Regions from separate parts of the Neobacillus sp. S1227 genome, predicted to be linked through region 2. Evidence: a T-box and tRNA genes for the amino acid it is inferred to sense, from the RefSeq annotation. Region 2 holds a T-box; the other holds one or more tRNA genes.
What was found. The T-box of region 2 lies ahead of leuS (leucine--tRNA ligase). A T-box ahead of a tRNA ligase gene usually reads a tRNA of that ligase, here a tRNA-Leu.
Positions count from the first base shown of each region.

Region 1: it has a tRNA-Leu gene. The T-box ahead of leuS (leucine--tRNA ligase) is inferred to sense a tRNA for this amino acid. The anticodon was not compared.

Region 1 covers NZ_AP038276.1:2,967,944-2,976,488, forward strand. The annotation lists rRNA gene ACZ5AE_RS15000 (23S ribosomal RNA) at 1-1,263, opposite strand, end outside; rRNA gene ACZ5AE_RS15005 (16S ribosomal RNA) at 1,465-3,014, opposite strand; gene ACZ5AE_RS15010 (cell wall hydrolase) at 3,919-4,605, shown strand; gene ACZ5AE_RS15015 (MerR family transcriptional regulator) at 4,988-5,707, shown strand; tRNA gene ACZ5AE_RS15020 (tRNA-Asn) at 5,832-5,903, opposite strand; tRNA gene ACZ5AE_RS15025 (tRNA-Leu) at 5,914-5,998, opposite strand; tRNA gene ACZ5AE_RS15030 (tRNA-Thr) at 6,010-6,085, opposite strand; tRNA gene ACZ5AE_RS15035 (tRNA-Ser) at 6,097-6,187, opposite strand; gene ACZ5AE_RS15040 (alpha/beta fold hydrolase) at 7,130-7,957, opposite strand; gene ACZ5AE_RS15045 (SEC-C metal-binding domain-containing protein) at 8,150-8,545, opposite strand, start outside.
Region 2 covers NZ_AP038276.1:4,643,152-4,651,696, reverse strand. The annotation lists gene ACZ5AE_RS23350 (YtzC family protein) at 1-184, shown strand, start outside; gene ACZ5AE_RS23345 (glycogen biosynthesis protein GlgD) at 181-351, shown strand; gene ACZ5AE_RS23340 (MDR family MFS transporter) at 543-1,730, shown strand; T-box leader at 1,866-2,087, shown strand; gene leuS (leucine--tRNA ligase) at 2,129-4,546, shown strand; gene ACZ5AE_RS23330 (rhodanese-like domain-containing protein) at 4,598-4,903, shown strand; gene ACZ5AE_RS23325 (ferric reductase-like transmembrane domain-containing protein) at 5,615-6,139, opposite strand; gene ACZ5AE_RS23320 (FAD:protein FMN transferase) at 6,132-7,019, opposite strand; gene ACZ5AE_RS23315 (hypothetical protein) at 7,019-7,435, opposite strand; gene ACZ5AE_RS23310 (sporulation protein Cse60) at 7,576-7,761, shown strand; gene ACZ5AE_RS23305 (BaiN/RdsA family NAD(P)/FAD-dependent oxidoreductase) at 7,771-8,545, opposite strand, start outside.

The DNA of each region.
Region 1 (8,545 bases), 1.7 Mb from region 2:
AGCTTCAACGCCCTTAGAACGCTCTCCTACCGCGGACACCACAAGGTGTCCACCCACAGCTTCGGTGATACGTTTAGCCCCGGTACATTTTCGGCGCAGAGTCACTCGACCAGTGAGCTATTACGCACTCTTTAAATGGTGGCTGCTTCTAAGCCAACATCCTGGTTGTCTAAGCAACACCACATCCTTTTCCACTTAACGTATACTTTGGGACCTTAGCTGGTGGTCTGGGCTGTTTCCCTTTTGACTACGGATCTTATCACTCGCAGTCTGACTCCCACGGATAAGTCATTGGCATTCGGAGTTTGTCTGAATTCGGTAACCCGATGAGGGCCCCTAGTCCAAACAGTGCTCTACCTCCAAGACTCTAACTACGTGAGGCTAGCCCTAAAGCTATTTCGGAGAGAACCAGCTATCTCCAAGTTCGATTGGAATTTCTCCGCTACCCACACCTCATCCCCGCACTTTTCAACGTGCGTGGGTTCGGGCCTCCATCCAGTGTTACCTGGACTTCACCCTGGACATGGGTAGATCACCTGGTTTCGGGTCTACGACTACATACTATTTCGCCCTATTCAGACTCGCTTTCGCTGCGGCTCCGTCTCTTCAACTTAACCTCGCATGCAATCGTAACTCGCCGGTTCATTCTACAAAAGGCACGCCATCACCCATGAACGGGCTCTGACTACTTGTAGGCACACGGTTTCAGGTTCTCTTTCACTCCCCTTCCGGGGTGCTTTTCACCTTTCCCTCACGGTACTGGTTCACTATCGGTCACTAGGGAGTATTTAGCCTTGGGAGATGGTCCTCCCTGCTTCCGACCGGATTTCACGTGTCCGGCCGTACTCAGGATCCACTCAGGAGGGAACGAAGTTTCGACTACAGGGCTTTTACCTTCTATGGCCAGCCTTTCCAGACCGCTTCATCTACCCCGTTCCTTTGTAACTCCATGTTGAGTGTCCTACAACCCCGAAAGGCAAGCCTTTCGGTTTGGGCTGTTCCCGTTTCGCTCGCCGCTACTCAGGGAATCGCGTTTGCTTTCTCTTCCTCCGGGTACTTAGATGTTTCAGTTCCCCGGGTCTGCCATCAATACCCTATGTATTCAGGTAAAGATACTGCTCCATTACGAACAGTGGGTTTCCCCATTCGGAAATCTCCGGATCGGCGCTTACTTACAGCTCCCCGAAGCATATCGGTGTTAGTCCCGTCCTTCATCGGCTCCTAGTGCCAAGGCATTCACCGTGCGCCCTTTCTAACTTAACCTAAAAGGTTTTTACTCTTAAATATAAGAGAGAAAAACTAAAATGGCGATTACTCGGTTCTTACTTGGTTACTTCTTCTATACGATTATCTAGTTTTCAAAGAACGAAAGTTCTGAGAGATAATTCCCTCAAAACTAAACAAACAAGAAACAATCAAACAAACATGTATTGTCTGGCTCATAGGTCCAGCTTATATCCTTAGAAAGGAGGTGATCCAGCCGCACCTTCCGATACGGCTACCTTGTTACGACTTCACCCCAATCATCTGTCCCACCTTAGGCGGCTGGCTCCTTACGGTTACCCCACCGACTTCGGGTGTTACAAACTCTCGTGGTGTGACGGGCGGTGTGTACAAGGCCCGGGAACGTATTCACCGCGGCATGCTGATCCGCGATTACTAGCGATTCCGGCTTCATGCAGGCGAGTTGCAGCCTGCAATCCGAACTGAGAATGGTTTTATGGGATTGGCTCCACCTCGCGGCTTCGCTGCCCTTTGTACCATCCATTGTAGCACGTGTGTAGCCCAGGTCATAAGGGGCATGATGATTTGACGTCATCCCCACCTTCCTCCGGTTTGTCACCGGCAGTCACCTTAGAGTGCCCAACTGAATGCTGGCAACTAAGATCAAGGGTTGCGCTCGTTGCGGGACTTAACCCAACATCTCACGACACGAGCTGACGACAACCATGCACCACCTGTCACTCTGTCCCCCGAAGGGGAAATTCCTATCTCTAGGAGTGTCAGAGGATGTCAAGACCTGGTAAGGTTCTTCGCGTTGCTTCGAATTAAACCACATGCTCCACCGCTTGTGCGGGCCCCCGTCAATTCCTTTGAGTTTCAGCCTTGCGGCCGTACTCCCCAGGCGGAGTGCTTAATGCGTTAGCTGCAGCACTAAAGGGCGGAAACCCTCTAACACTTAGCACTCATCGTTTACGGCGTGGACTACCAGGGTATCTAATCCTGTTTGCTCCCCACGCTTTCGCGCCTCAGCGTCAGTTACAGACCAGAAAGCCGCCTTCGCCACTGGTGTTCCTCCACATCTCTACGCATTTCACCGCTACACGTGGAATTCCGCTTTCCTCTTCTGCACTCAAGTCCCCCAGTTTCCAATGACCCTCCACGGTTGAGCCGTGGGCTTTCACATCAGACTTAAAGGACCGCCTGCGCGCGCTTTACGCCCAATAATTCCGGACAACGCTTGCCACCTACGTATTACCGCGGCTGCTGGCACGTAGTTAGCCGTGGCTTTCTGGTCAGGTACCGTCAAGGTACCGGCAGTTACTCCGATACTTGTTCTTCCCTGACAACAGAGCTTTACGACCCGAAGGCCTTCATCGCTCACGCGGCGTTGCTCCATCAGACTTTCGTCCATTGTGGAAGATTCCCTACTGCTGCCTCCCGTAGGAGTCTGGGCCGTGTCTCAGTCCCAGTGTGGCCGATCACCCTCTCAGGTCGGCTACGCATCGTCGCCTTGGTGAGCCGTTACCTCACCAACTAGCTAATGCGCCGCGGGCCCATCTGTAAGTGTCAGCCGAAACCGACTTTCAACCTTCCCTCATGCGAGGGAAGAAATTATCCGGTATTAGCTCCGGTTTCCCGAAGTTATCCCAGTCTTACAGGCAGGTTGCCCACGTGTTACTCACCCGTCCGCCGCTAACCACCAGGAGCAAGCTCCCAGTGATTCGCTCGACTTGCATGTATTAGGCACGCCGCCAGCGTTCGTCCTGAGCCAGGATCAAACTCTCCAAAAAAATGAGACTTCCGTCGCGGATGTTTTTCCCGCGATGGTTAGTCGAATTTTCCGGGTATTTACGGGCAGTTTATCCGAAGGATATTACTGCGCGTTAATACGGGGGAAAGTTGAGTTGATCAGCTCAAAAATGTTACGTTGGCTCATGTTTTCTATTTATATAGAAGAAACATGATTATTATTGTTTGTTGACGTTTTTGTTTGTTTAGTTTTCAAAGAACTATCCTCATTGTCAACTTCTAAGAAGTGACAAAGAATATGATATCCCATTTCTATTCATCTATCAATCATCAATTTTTTCCATTTCTGATTGAGACACAAAATTTCAAAAGCGACTTTTATATAATAACACATTCATTATTATTTCGGTATAATTTTTCTCCGGATTTATTAATGTTACTCGCAGATACTGCCGTTATTCATGTTTAGCGACAGGAATTAAATATATCTTCTTTTAAATAAAATATCTACTGGTATTTTAATCCCAAAGAACCTCTTGCAATATATAAGAAAGAAAGTACCATTGATTTCTCTGTTCTTGTCATCAAAACGATGTTGCTGACCTTGTTGATGCGGAAGTACAAGTTTCTATTATACTTATTATCTGGATGTTCCTCTTTTCCTACACCTATCAGATTTATAATTTACGATTTTACCAAATTATAAGCCATACAATTGGTGGATAATTCATCCCTTCCAACTGACAACACAAGTTTTTGGATATATATTCCTCCCTTTCGTATTATTGGATTGTTTATGACGGGAATATTGGTTTCATGTCATAATTGATTGTTTTCCGAAATTTTGTTCATCAAACTAAAAAGAAATGTAATGCTATCGTTCTGTAAATTAAATACCATCCAATGATAGAGTAATATAAAGCAAAAATTCAGGAGGTAGCACACATGAAAAAAACATATATAAAAACATTAATTGTAGCTTGTGTAGCTACAAGTTCTTTCATAGGAATAAGTAAAAGTGCAGAGGCTATTACCGATGATCGCGCTGTAACAGAAAATATACCTGTAAGCCTTGAGCAAAAATATGGTGGTATTACCGAGAATGATCAGCAAGACAATACTAGCAATTACAATCAAATAAATACAGAAGAGATCATGCAAAAGCCAGAGAAGACAAAAGAAATAGCCCTTCACTCCACAAAACCCGAGATGGAAATCTCTAAGCAATTGCCTGAGAAAGTACCGGCATCACCAGCTATTTCCATTTCAAATAATGAAAAAGACTTATTTGCCAGATTAGTAGAGGCTGAAGCAAAAGGTGAACCCTATCAAGGAAAAGTAGCCGTTGCGACCGTTGTATTAAATCGCGTGGAATCACCACGTTTTCCGAAAACGGTGACAGGCGTTATTAATCAAGTAGTTGGACATGCCTATGCCTTTTCACCTGTTCAAAATGGCGAGATTAGGAAGCCTGCTTCAGATGATTCCATACGTGCAGTAGAAGAGGCATTGACAAGAAAAGATCGGTTAAATGATTGCATTTATTTTTATAACCCTGCCATTGCCACAGATAATTGGATTCGTACACGTCCAGTCGTCATGACAATTGGACATCATGTATTCGCCAAATAATATAAAATTGTTAGTCGTGAATCCACCTAATCGGTAAACTCTTTTTGGTGGATTTTTCACATCATAATACCTTTTCTATCCCCGCCATTTATTAAGGGAAGTTAACAGTCTTTTTACAAATTGATTAACCTCCCTATTTTCGACAAATTTTAAAAATTTGCCTGCTATAATGACATTGAAGAGAATTGAAACCAAAGCCCGAATTAAAGGAGTAGGAATCATGGCAGAGATTTTAGTTGGATTAGGTACATATCTATCAGTTTTTCTTGCGCTAGGTTGGCTTATTTCAATCGCTTTTAACCTATTTATAAAATAACATCGGGCTATTACAGTATTATTTTCACCATTTACTTTTTTATTATGTTTAATAGAGGTGAAATGAATGACGGAAATGTATTCACCTAGTGATGTACAAAAAAAGCTTGGAATAGATGCCAGTACATTAAGGAAGTACGCCGCACTCCTCGAAGGTCATGGGTACCGTGTTCACCGGAACAATCGAGGGCATAGAGTCTATTTTGAAAAGGATGTTCATTCATTCCGCAAATTAATGGAATGCAGTAAGCAAGAGGGTATGACGATGGAACAGTCTGCTGAGGCGGTATTGAAATGGGCTTCTGAAGAAAATAGCACAGACTCTACTACGGAAATTGAACCCGTACAGAATACTAACGACCAAGTTGTCGAGAACAATTGTAACAATGAAGAAGTTGTCGTGCACAATTGTAACCATGAAGAATTAATGGAACGAATTGAACAAAAAGAAGTTTCTGAAGAAAAAATCTTGGAAACTAGTACCGAAACAGCCTCCCTTCATTATACTAGTAACCAAGTTGTGGAGCACAATTGCAATCATGAAGAATTATTGGAAAAAATTGAACATTTAGAGCAAATAAACTTGGATTTAATTAAGCTTTTGAAGGAAAAGGCTGTACGGGAAGCTTTTCAAGAAGAAAAAATTAATCAAATATTAAAGCATGTAGAACGGTTAGACCAACTAGAAGCTGAACGAATTAGAGGCATAAAAGAAGAAACGAAATTGCAAATTGCGGCTGCCAATCATAAGAAATGGTGGAATTGGTTCACATTCAAAAAAAGCTAAACCCAACTGATGGCGGGTTTAGCTTTTTAAATTATGTCCGTATGTAATAGCCCACACAATTTCACTAATTATGGCTGCTGCGTTCCCGCCCTGACCCTTTCTTAGTGTCCTTGTTGGACTATGACTCCGCAGGTAGGATTCGAACCTACGACCGATCGGTTAACAGCCGATAGCTCTACCACTGAGCTACTGCGGAATAATCTTTCTGGTGCGGGTGAAGGGAGTCGAACCCCCACGCCCGAAGGCGCCAGATCCTAAGTCTGGTGCGTCTGCCAATTCCGCCACACCCGCAATATTTTGAATGGTGCCGGCTAGAGGACTTGAACCCCCAACCTACTGATTACAAGTCAGTTGCTCTACCAATTGAGCTAAACCGGCATATTTTTTAATGGCAGAGAAGAAGGGATTTGAACCCTCGCGCCGGTTACCCGACCTACACCCTTAGCAGGGGCGCCTCTTCAGCCTCTTGAGTACTTCTCTGTAGTAATAACTTACAAAACAAATATATCATCTTTTAAAATTGGAATCTATCTGTAAATTTTGGTAAACAAAAACAACTTGCTACCCTGCTATGAAGACATTTCTCCAGTAAGATTCATTCTGGGTGTCCCCGTGGACCTTTCTTGAGGAGACTTTTCTAGTAAAATTCATTTGCTTATCCTCATGGGCCTTTCATGAGGACACTTCTCCAGTAAGATTCCCTCGAGTTGTCCTCATCGCCCTCTTCATGAGGACATATCTCGAGCTAAAATCACCTATGTTATCCTCATGGGCCTTTCATGAGGACACTTCTCCAGTAAGATTCCCTCGAGTTGTCCTCATCGCCCTCTTCATGAGGACATATCTCGAGCTAAAATCACCTATGTTGTCCTCATGGACCTTTCATGAGGATACTCCTCCAGTAAGATTCCCTCGAGTTGTCCTCATCGCCCTCTTCATGAGGACATATCTCGAGCAAAAATCACCTATGTTGTCCTCATGGGCCTTTCATGAGGACACTTCTCCAGCAAAATTTACTCAGGGTGTCCTCATAGCCCTTTCATGAGGACACTTTTCCAGTAGATTTCACTCGTGTTGTCCTCATGGACCTCTTCATAAGGACATTTCTCCAGCTAAAATCACCTATGTTGTCCTCGTGGACCTTTCATGAGGGCACTTTTCTAGTAAGATTCACTTGAGCTGTCTTCATGGAGCTCTTCATGAGGACATTTCTCCAGCTAAAATCACCCATATTGTCCTCATAGCCTTTTCATGAGGACGCTTCTTCAGTAAGATTCACGCGGTTTGTCCTCATGGCCGTCTTCATGAGGACATTTCTCAAAAACACGCGGTTTGTCCTCTTAGCCCTTTCATAAGGACAATTTTCCAAAAAGATTCACCCGGGCTTCCCTCATGACTCCCCTAAAACGAAATTCCGTAAAATTATTTTAAAATCGATAAAAAATGTTCTTTTACAAGCGGAATGACCTTTTCGGGAGACTGAACATGAATAAAATGCCCCGTTTCTGGAATGATATGTACTGCTGCGTGCGGGAATTGCTGGTCACGGGTTTGATAAGCAAAATCAGTTGAAATGTATGGATCATTTTCACCCCAAAGAATCGTAACTGGCGTTCTTATAGCAGAAAGATTCAGATATGGTTCTGTTAGTTGTTGATTGGCAGAGCGATATAATTCTAAAATTACGTTCCTTTTCTCAGCCGCTTCAAAAATCGCAAAGAAGTCTTCCAATATCTCCTCTTCTACAGACGGAATCTCCTTTTTCATTCCTGCCATCCATGATTCCTTATTCGCCATTGCTTCCATTACTTTTTCACCATAACCAGGCGTTCTCCATTTTTGGGCAAGTGGATGCCACGTATATCCAGGCAGCAAAACTGTATCAGTAATAATCAAGCTTTCCACTTTATCCGGATTGTCACACGCCCATCTTAAACCGATCATTCCACCCCAGTCATGGACAGCAAGATGGATTTTTTCTAATTCTAGTGCTTCCATGAAATCATTGATAAAAGTAACATAGTTTTCCCAAGTAGACGCGTATGAAAAACGGTCACTCTGTCCAAATCCCGGAAGGTCTGGTGCAATCGCCCGAAATCCTAATGCAGCAATTTCAGGGATGACGTGTTTCCAGAGCATGCTGGATTCTGGAACGCCGTGAATAAGCAAAACGGGCGGGGCAGTTTTGGCACCTTCATCCATATAGGAAATCTTTTGATCATTTATGATTAGTGTTTTTTTCGTAATCATTCTGTACCTCCCATTTTTTCTAATGCAGGGTGTTTTACATTCTCACAGTAATTCGACAAAAAAAGTTATAATCCTTTCTTTTCCATTAAAAAGAGAAGGATGCCTCGATTTTATGAGACATCCTTCTTTCCAATGATATAAACGGTCTCTTCCCAGTCGTGCTGTTCTTCAGCGATCTGTGATTACAAAATTCTATTTCCCACAACATTTTTTATATTTTTTCCCGCTTCCACAAGGGCAGGGATCGTTTCGGCCTACCTTCGTTTCGGTCCGAATAGGTGCGGGTTTAACTAATGCTCCTTGACTCTTAGTATTTCTATAGTCCATTTCTCTTTTAAGAGCGACTTCTCTCCATAAATCTAGGTCAGGATGGTGCTCCCCCAAAATAGAATAGTAACTATAAACCGTCTGCTCAATATCAACTAAGTTTGATGTATACTCGTTTTTCATATGGCGGCTAATTTCAGGCAGTGCCTCTCTAGAAAAGTGATGACATAGGGCTTCAATAAGGATGTCTTGATCACCAATTTCTTCAGCCGCATCATAAGCCTCACGTAAAACCTGAATGGCGAAGTCTGTTTTAATATT
Region 2 (8,545 bases):
TTACAATGATAATGATTATACCACGGCGCTGCAAAATCTTGAGCAGACGTATCAGGATATCTGCACGATGGCTCATAGCGCTAATGGGCAACAGCGGGAACAGCTGCACAGAATGAGACTGCAGGTTCAGCAGCTGCAAAATAGTTTGATTTTACAAGGGACCCGAGGAGGAGAACAGTTTTGAAAAAACGTTCAAAACAGCAAAACCCTGAACAAAAAACGCGGAATGGAATTAATAATCAGGACATTGAGTTTGGACAAGATGCAGACATCATTAAACAAGCTAAAAAGAAGTATGAACAAACGGGCGGCCAACCTGTAAAATCGAAATTCCACCAGGAAAAAAGTTAATCTTATTTCTAATAAAATCTCTCAACGTTTTGTTGAGGGATTTTTTCCATTTACAAAACCCTCAACGAATCAGATTTTTCATAATCTCTTCCATGCGAAAAATGGTAATCAAAAATGATTGCGCTTCTTCTGAAAAAGGGCTAAAATTACCAAGGATATTTTAAATATTTTTTATCAAAGGAGCGTTTTTCATGCCACGTGCCTTATGGCTTTTAATCATTGGGATGGCAGTGAATGTAATAGGCTCTTCTTTTTTATGGCCTTTAAATACAATTTATATTCACGATTATTTAGGTAAGTCCCTTTCGGTTGCAGGAATCGTCCTGATGTTAAATGCAGGCGCCACCGTAATTGGAAATTTGTTTGGTGGAAATTTATATGATAAATTAGGCGGCTACAAATCGATTCTTTTGGGAATCGGAATTTCACTTCTAGCCTTGGTGGCACTAACCATCTGGCATAGCTGGCCATACTACGTTGTCTTTTTAACTATTGTTGGATTTGGAACAGGCATTATTTTTCCTTCTATGTATGCTATGGCAGGTTTGGTTTGGAGAGAGGGCGGACGAAAATCGTTTAATGCGCTTTATGTTGCTCAAAACCTCGGGGTTGCTGTCGGTACTGCTCTAGGTGGGATTGTTGCCGATTATTCTTTTCAACTTATCTTCCTGGCAAATACCGTTATGTATGTAATATTTTTGCTGATTGCCTTATTCGGCTATAAAGGAATGGTGATTGACAGAGCCAAGCGAGAAACAAACATCAAAACTGCTCCAACCGAAAATAGCAAAGCTAATCTGCAAGCTTTACTTATAATTAGTGCGGGATATTTACTATGCTGGGTTGCATATGTCCAGTGGACCACAACAATTGCTTCCTATACGCAGGAAATCAACATTTCCCTCACACAATATAGCTTGTTATGGACAATAAACGGGGCATTAATTGTATTGGGGCAGCCTGTTTTAAATGGTATTTTAAAACATCTAACTGCATCACTTAAAGTACAAATCCTGATCGGAATTACTATTTTTATCGTTTCTTTTATAGTAGCTGGAAATGCGGGGGCATTCACCGGGTTTCTGACTGCGATGATTATATTAACAATTGGGGAAATGTTCGTCTGGCCGGCAGTGCCAACCTTGGCGTTCGCTTTGGCTCCTAAGGGCCGGGAAGGATTTTATCAAGGTATTGTGAACAGCACGGCGACCGGCGGGAGAATGATTGGCCCGCTCCTTGGCGGCATCATTGTCGATTTGTACAGCATGTCTGCTTTATTCACAATCTTAATCGGATTATTTTTCATTGCAATCATTACAACGCTGGTATATGACCGCCATTTGAAAGCTCGAGAACAGGTAACGGCAAAAGCTCTATAATTACTATCCTCAACCACAGCCGATTGACTGTGGTTTTAATGTTTAAAATAAGGTTTCCCTGTCAACCATGAAAATAGGCTCAAGTTTACTTGCATACTGTTAGAAAATTTAATACAATTACGTTATGTTTATATTGTAATAACAGTGATCAGGAGTAGTAGTGATTTTAGACCCGAAGAATAGAGAGTTGACGGCAGGTGCAAGTCAACCGGGAGGATCATGAACTCGCCTGGGAGTTGCAGGCATGAACAAAAAGTAATGTTTGCCGTATTCCGCGTTAAGGATTAATGAAGCGAGTGCATGGCACTAATGTGGGTGGTACCGCGGGAAGATACATACAATCCTCTCGTCCCTGTTGGGGATGAGAGTTTTTTTATTTTTTAAGGAGGATTACTGATATGAGTTTCGATCATCAACAAATCGAAAAGAAATGGCAAAAGAAGTGGGAAGAAGAAAAAACATTTAAAACAAGCGAAGATCCGGGCAAACGGAAATTCTACGCTTTAGATATGTTCCCGTATCCTTCAGGGGCAGGACTGCATGTGGGGCACCCTGAAGGATATACTGCAACAGATATTCTTTCGCGTCTGAAGCGGATGCAGGGTTACAATGTGCTTCACCCAATGGGCTGGGATGCATTCGGGCTGCCTGCTGAGCAATACGCTCTAGATACAGGCAATGACCCGGCTGAATTTACCGCGAAAAACATTGACACATTCCGCAGACAAATTAAGTCGCTTGGTTTCTCATACGACTGGGACCGTGAAGTCAACACAACAGACCCTGAGTATTATAAATGGACACAATGGATTTTCTTAAAGCTATGGGAAAAAGGCCTTGCCTATGTTGATGAAGTACCGGTCAACTGGTGTCCAGCGCTTGGAACGGTTTTAGCTAACGAAGAAGTGATTGATGGAAAAAGTGAACGCGGCGGGCATCCGGTTGAACGCCGTCCAATGAGACAGTGGATTTTAAAAATTACAGCCTATGCCGATCGTCTCCTTGAAGATCTTGAAGAACTAGACTGGCCGGAAAGCTTAAAAGAAATGCAACGAAACTGGATTGGCCGTTCCGAGGGTGCGGAAGTGACTTTCCAAATCGATGGACACAATGAAACCTTTACTGTATTTACGACCCGCCCTGATACACTATTTGGTGCCACATATGCTGTGCTTGCCCCTGAGCATCCTTTGGTAGATGAAATTACAACAGCGGAGCAGCGGGCTACAGTTGACGCTTATTTAGATAAAGTAAAATCAAAAAGCGACCTAGAACGTACGGACCTTGCAAAGGAAAAGACTGGGGTATTCACTGGAGCCTATGCCATTAATCCTACTAATGGTGAGAAAATGCCAATCTGGATTGCCGACTATGTATTAGTCAGCTATGGTACTGGAGCAATTATGGCCGTTCCTGCTCACGACGAGCGCGACTATGAATTTGCGAAAAAATTCGAGCTGACAATTAAAGAGGTTGTTGCAGGTGGCGATGTTGAAAAAGAAGCATATACAGGAGATGGCGAACACGTTAATTCCGACTTCTTGAATGGTTTGAACAAAGCAGATGCGATTAATAAAATGATTTCTTGGCTTGAAGATAAAGGCATTGGCACGAAAAAGGTTACCTTCCGTCTTCGCGACTGGTTGTTTAGCCGTCAGCGTTATTGGGGTGAACCAATTCCAATTATCCAATGGGAAGACGGCACCATGACAGCCGTACCTGAAGAGGAACTGCCATTAATGCTGCCAAAAACAACCGAGATCAGACCGTCCGGAACAGGTGAATCACCGCTTGCCAATATTGAGGATTGGGTAAATGTAGTTGACCCTGTCACAGGCAAAAAGGGCCGCCGTGAAACCAACACCATGCCGCAATGGGCTGGAAGCTGCTGGTACTTCTTGCGCTATATCGATCCAAACAATAAGGAAGCATTAGCTTCACCGGAAAAATTAAAGCGATGGCTTCCAGTTGACATTTATGTTGGCGGTGCTGAGCATGCCGTGCTTCACTTGCTGTATGCCCGCTTTTGGCATAAATTCTTGTATGATATCGGTGTAGTACCAACAAAAGAGCCGTTCCAAAAGTTGTTTAACCAAGGAATGATTCTTGGCGAAAACAATGAAAAAATGAGTAAATCAAAAGGCAACGTCGTCAATCCGGACGATATCGTGAATACTCACGGTGCAGATACGCTTCGCCTATACGAAATGTTCATGGGACCGCTTGATGCTTCAATCGCTTGGTCTACAAATGGCTTGGATGGTTCCAGACGATTCCTAGACCGGATCTGGCGTTTGCTGGTGGAGGAAAACGGTGAATTGAATCCAAAAATTCAGCCTAACGAAGAAGCTTCCAATCTGGAAAAAGTCTACCATCAAACTGTCAAGAAAGTGACTGAAGATTACGAAGGAATGCGCTTCAATACTGCCATTTCTCAGATGATGGTATTCATTAATGAAGCTTATAAAGCAACTGTTCTTCCAAAGCATTTCATCGAAGGCTTCGTTAAGCTTCTTTCACCGGTGGCACCGCATATTGCTGAGGAGCTTTGGGAAAAATTAGGCCATTCTGATACAATTTCCTATGAAGCTTGGCCTGCATATGATGAAGCGAAGCTAGTGGATAACGAAGTTGAAATTGTGATTCAGGTCAACGGCAAAGTAAAAGCGAAGCTATTGGTTCCGACCGATGCAAGCAAAGAAGCACTTGAAGGAATTGCAATGGATGATGACCGAGTTAAGGAACAAATCGAAGGGAAAACTGTTCGCAAAGTGATTACTGTTCCAGGAAAACTTGTAAACATTGTCGCTAACTAATATTATAGGAGGCTGTCCTTGGGGCAGCCTCTTTTGAAGGGAATGGATAAAATGGAAGAAATCAAAACCATTACAACTGAAGAATTAAAAAAGAAGCTTGAAGCAGGAGAAAAGCCTGAAATGGTCGATGTCAGGGAAGATCATGAGGTGGCGATGGGCATGATTCCAGGAGCCAAGCATATCAAAATGAGCGATATCCCGGCACATCTTGATTATTTTGACAAAGACAAAGAATATATTTTCATCTGCCGATCCAGCGGCCGCAGCGGAAATGTCTGCCATTACCTGCAGGAGCAAGGTTACAAGGTCCGCAACATGGTGGGCGGTATGCTTGAGTGGACTGGTGAAACAGAATAACTGATTCCAATTTTAACAAGTTTACTTGTGAGGTGCAAAACGGTAAATCACAACCCTAACCACATAGCAAATCACATAACCTTTCACAACACAAATCACAGTATATTGCACAGTCCATAAGGTTTTGAGATGAAAATATCTCTAAGCCTTTTTTCAAATTTTCTTTGTCTGACTAAAGCAACCGCAAGTTGTATAAGTTCATCAGACACTAAAGAGAGTTTGATAAGCGGAGAAAATTCCCTTATTTAGTAAATAAGATTAAGAATAACTTAAATAGGCGAAGAAATTTCCCCTATTAACTCAAAAAACTTCAATATTGGGGATTTTGCTTTGTTTAAGCGAAGAACCTTCCCTTATTTACGTTGGAATGAGTCCTATTCTCCATTTAGCGGAAAAATCTTCGCTTATTTTATTATCACTAGTTACTCAATTAAGGATAAGACTTCTAAAGTTTCAAAAAAATCAAGTGAACCCCATTTAGATGCATTGAGGGTAGTTTAAAATTCACACACCCTCTAATAATTATTTTATACCCTGTGATTTACTATGTGAATTAGAAAATGATAATCAATTAAAACTCTCTAAAATGGTGATAAATCAATAAAAATCGCACTGTGAATCATATTGTGAATTTAAGTGTGTTTTGCCGTGTGGTTTAAAATGATTGCACCTCTAAAGTAAACCCGTTATTCCAATTCGGAATTGTTTTTTTTATAAGTTTGATGCACCCAATTCCTTATCACCCTTTAATAGCAATATCCCAAAAACCATAAATGGAAGAAGGTTTATAGCTGCTACAATAACCCCTTGAAAATCTGAACCCATCATAAGTCCATGTATGGTTGTAAAAATATAAAGAATCGGGTTTAAAGCATGTACTTTCCGGAAAGCCTGATAGCCGATGGCTTTTCGGGCCTTTGATGTTACTATGGTTAAAATCAAGAAGTAGAGGGCAAGTATGCCTAGTGCCATTGGGATTGGCTGATAGTCTGTTTGAAATGGAATCAGCACTTCGAACCACTGAAATGACATATACTTATCAATAAGTGTAATGACGACATGTCCTAAAGTAAGGATAAAAGACCAGTTCGATAATGACTCATGCCAGATTAAAGGCACAGCAATTTTTTGCTTTCGTTTTTTCTGTACTTGTGTATAAAGACCAATCATGACAGACAAATAAAGCAAAACATAGGCAATAGTTCCTGTCGTACGTATTAGGTACCACTCAACCATTTCCAGTTAAATTTCCTCCTTTCCAAATGCCCCAGTTTTGATTGATTAAAACGGCTCCAAGTTTTTTTTCCAAAACCTTTCCCGGTCCGTCCTTTTCTCCAATTAAAAGAATGATTTTAGCCCAAACATCCGCTTCTGTAGCAGTCGGGGCAGTAACAGTGACGGAAATAATGGAACTCTCGGATGAATGACCTGTTCTTGTATCAATTAAATGGTGCTTTAATTCTCCATTTACAAACCACTTTCGCTTTGCCGAAGTAGAAGTAGCGAGGGCCCCTTCTTGAACCTGAATAGATGAAATCATATTGGATGGATTCATTGGATGTTCAATCCCGATGTTCAGCGGGCGGGGCATTGTTCCAAAAATTCGCATGTCGCCGCCAACATTAATGAATCCATAGCCATACTTACCGAGCATTTCAATGGCACGGTCAATCACCCACCCCTTCGCAATGCCGCCAAGGTCGATTCTCGTGCGGAGCGTAACCGCCTGCCGGTCCCGGTTTAACTCAAATGGCTGGGATGTTACCCCGACAGCATCTAGAAGCAGGTCCATATTTTGACCTTTGACAAATTCAATAGATTGATTATATCCATTTGTTTCAAGAGCAGATAAAATTCCTGGATTGAAGATACCGTTTGACTCCCAGAAAAATTTATCCGCTTCTGTTAAAATCGAATACATTTCAGATGAGACAATGACCTCCTTTTCAAGTTGCCTGTTTAAAAGAGACAACTCACTGTCGTTTCTAAAGCGGCTGCAGGTTTTATCAATTAATTCAAATAGCTGATAGACTAAGCTTAAATCATGGTCAGAAAGCTCATAGCTAATGGCAATTTTTACAGTAGTACTCATAGAGTTAAATTGATAGTTTAACATCAGGTACCACCTGTCGTCGTATCAAAGCCGCCATGATGCCCGAATCCAGAGTCGCTATTTGAAAATTGATTTTGCCTGCTGTCATCTTGAGAGAACCCACTGTTTGAGTCAGAGGAGTCATTATCTCCGTTTGTTTGTCCAGAATAATCCCCGCCAAAACGGTCTTGGTCATGACGGATTCCAAAGCTTCCTTGCCCATCCTGGGATTGGGAGCCAAAGCTGTTCTCTCCTTGCCCAGAGTGGGTTCCAAATTGCTGTGGCTGGTTTCCAGACCCATCCTGCTGCTGCGCGGCTGTCCCCTGATTCGTGGTAAATTGTTTACTGCCGTTTGATAATCCTAGATATGACATCATTCCTGCTACTAATGCTAAACTCCCAAAGCTAACTCCCCAGGAGATCTTTTGTTTTTTATCCAAGTGAATCTCTCCTTACTTAACTGACCTACAAAAAAGTGTATAGGCTTAACCTTAACTTCATCTTAATTTTTGATGGAAATTAATTTTTAAAATTCTGAAAAAATGGCTATAATGATAGAAAAAAAGAAAGGGAGAGTCCAATGATTCAGGTAAAGCTGTTTGACCGTGAACATGAGAAGGATTTGGAGAAGGAAATGAATCGCTTTTTAAGGGGATTGGATGAAAAAAGTCTCTTGGATATTAAATATAATGTCGCCGCTTTCCAGGAAGAGGAAGAAGAGGATCAAATTTATTGTTTTTCAGCGATGATTATTTACCGGGCCTGACATGTAGAATCAGGCCCATTGTTTTTTGGCGGAAAGGGCTGCGTTGGTCCCGGCCAGTCTTCCAGTAACAAGTGCAGAGGTAATATTGTATCCACCCGTATATCCGTGGATATCAAGGATTTCCCCACAAAAATATAAACCATTCATAAGCTTGGAACCCATCGTTTTTGGGTCTATTTCTTTAACGGAGACACCGCCGCCCGTAACGAATGCCTTTTCGATTGAGAGCGTTCCATTCACTTTAAATTCGAACTGCTTGCAGCTTTTTGCGAAACTGCGGATTTTTTCATGAGCAATCATTCCGCCCTGCACCGAAGCATCAATCTCGTTTTGTTCGAGCAGAAATAACAGGTACCGTTCGGGTAATAATCCTTTAAACGTATTTTTGATGCTTTTTTTCGGTTCTTCTTTTACAAGCTTCATCATCTCTTGAAAAATCTCTTCCTCGTTGCGGTCAGGGAGAGCATCAATACTCATTGTTACCTGTGTTAAATTCCACTTTTTCATCGCCTTGACAATAAACTGGCTGCAGCGAAGAACGGCCGGCCCACTGATACCAAAATGGGTGAAAATCATGTCCATCCGGTGTGAAATCAGCGGTTTTCCTTTTGGATTCAAAACACTTAGTTCAATATCACGCAACGATAAACCTTGGAGGGTTTTATTTTTAATAAAAGGCTCAGCGGAAGTTACAGGCACTTCGGTCGGGAACAAATCTGTAATGGTATGGCCAGCTTTCTCTGCCCAGGCATAGCCATCCCCTGTTGACCCTGTATGCGGAACC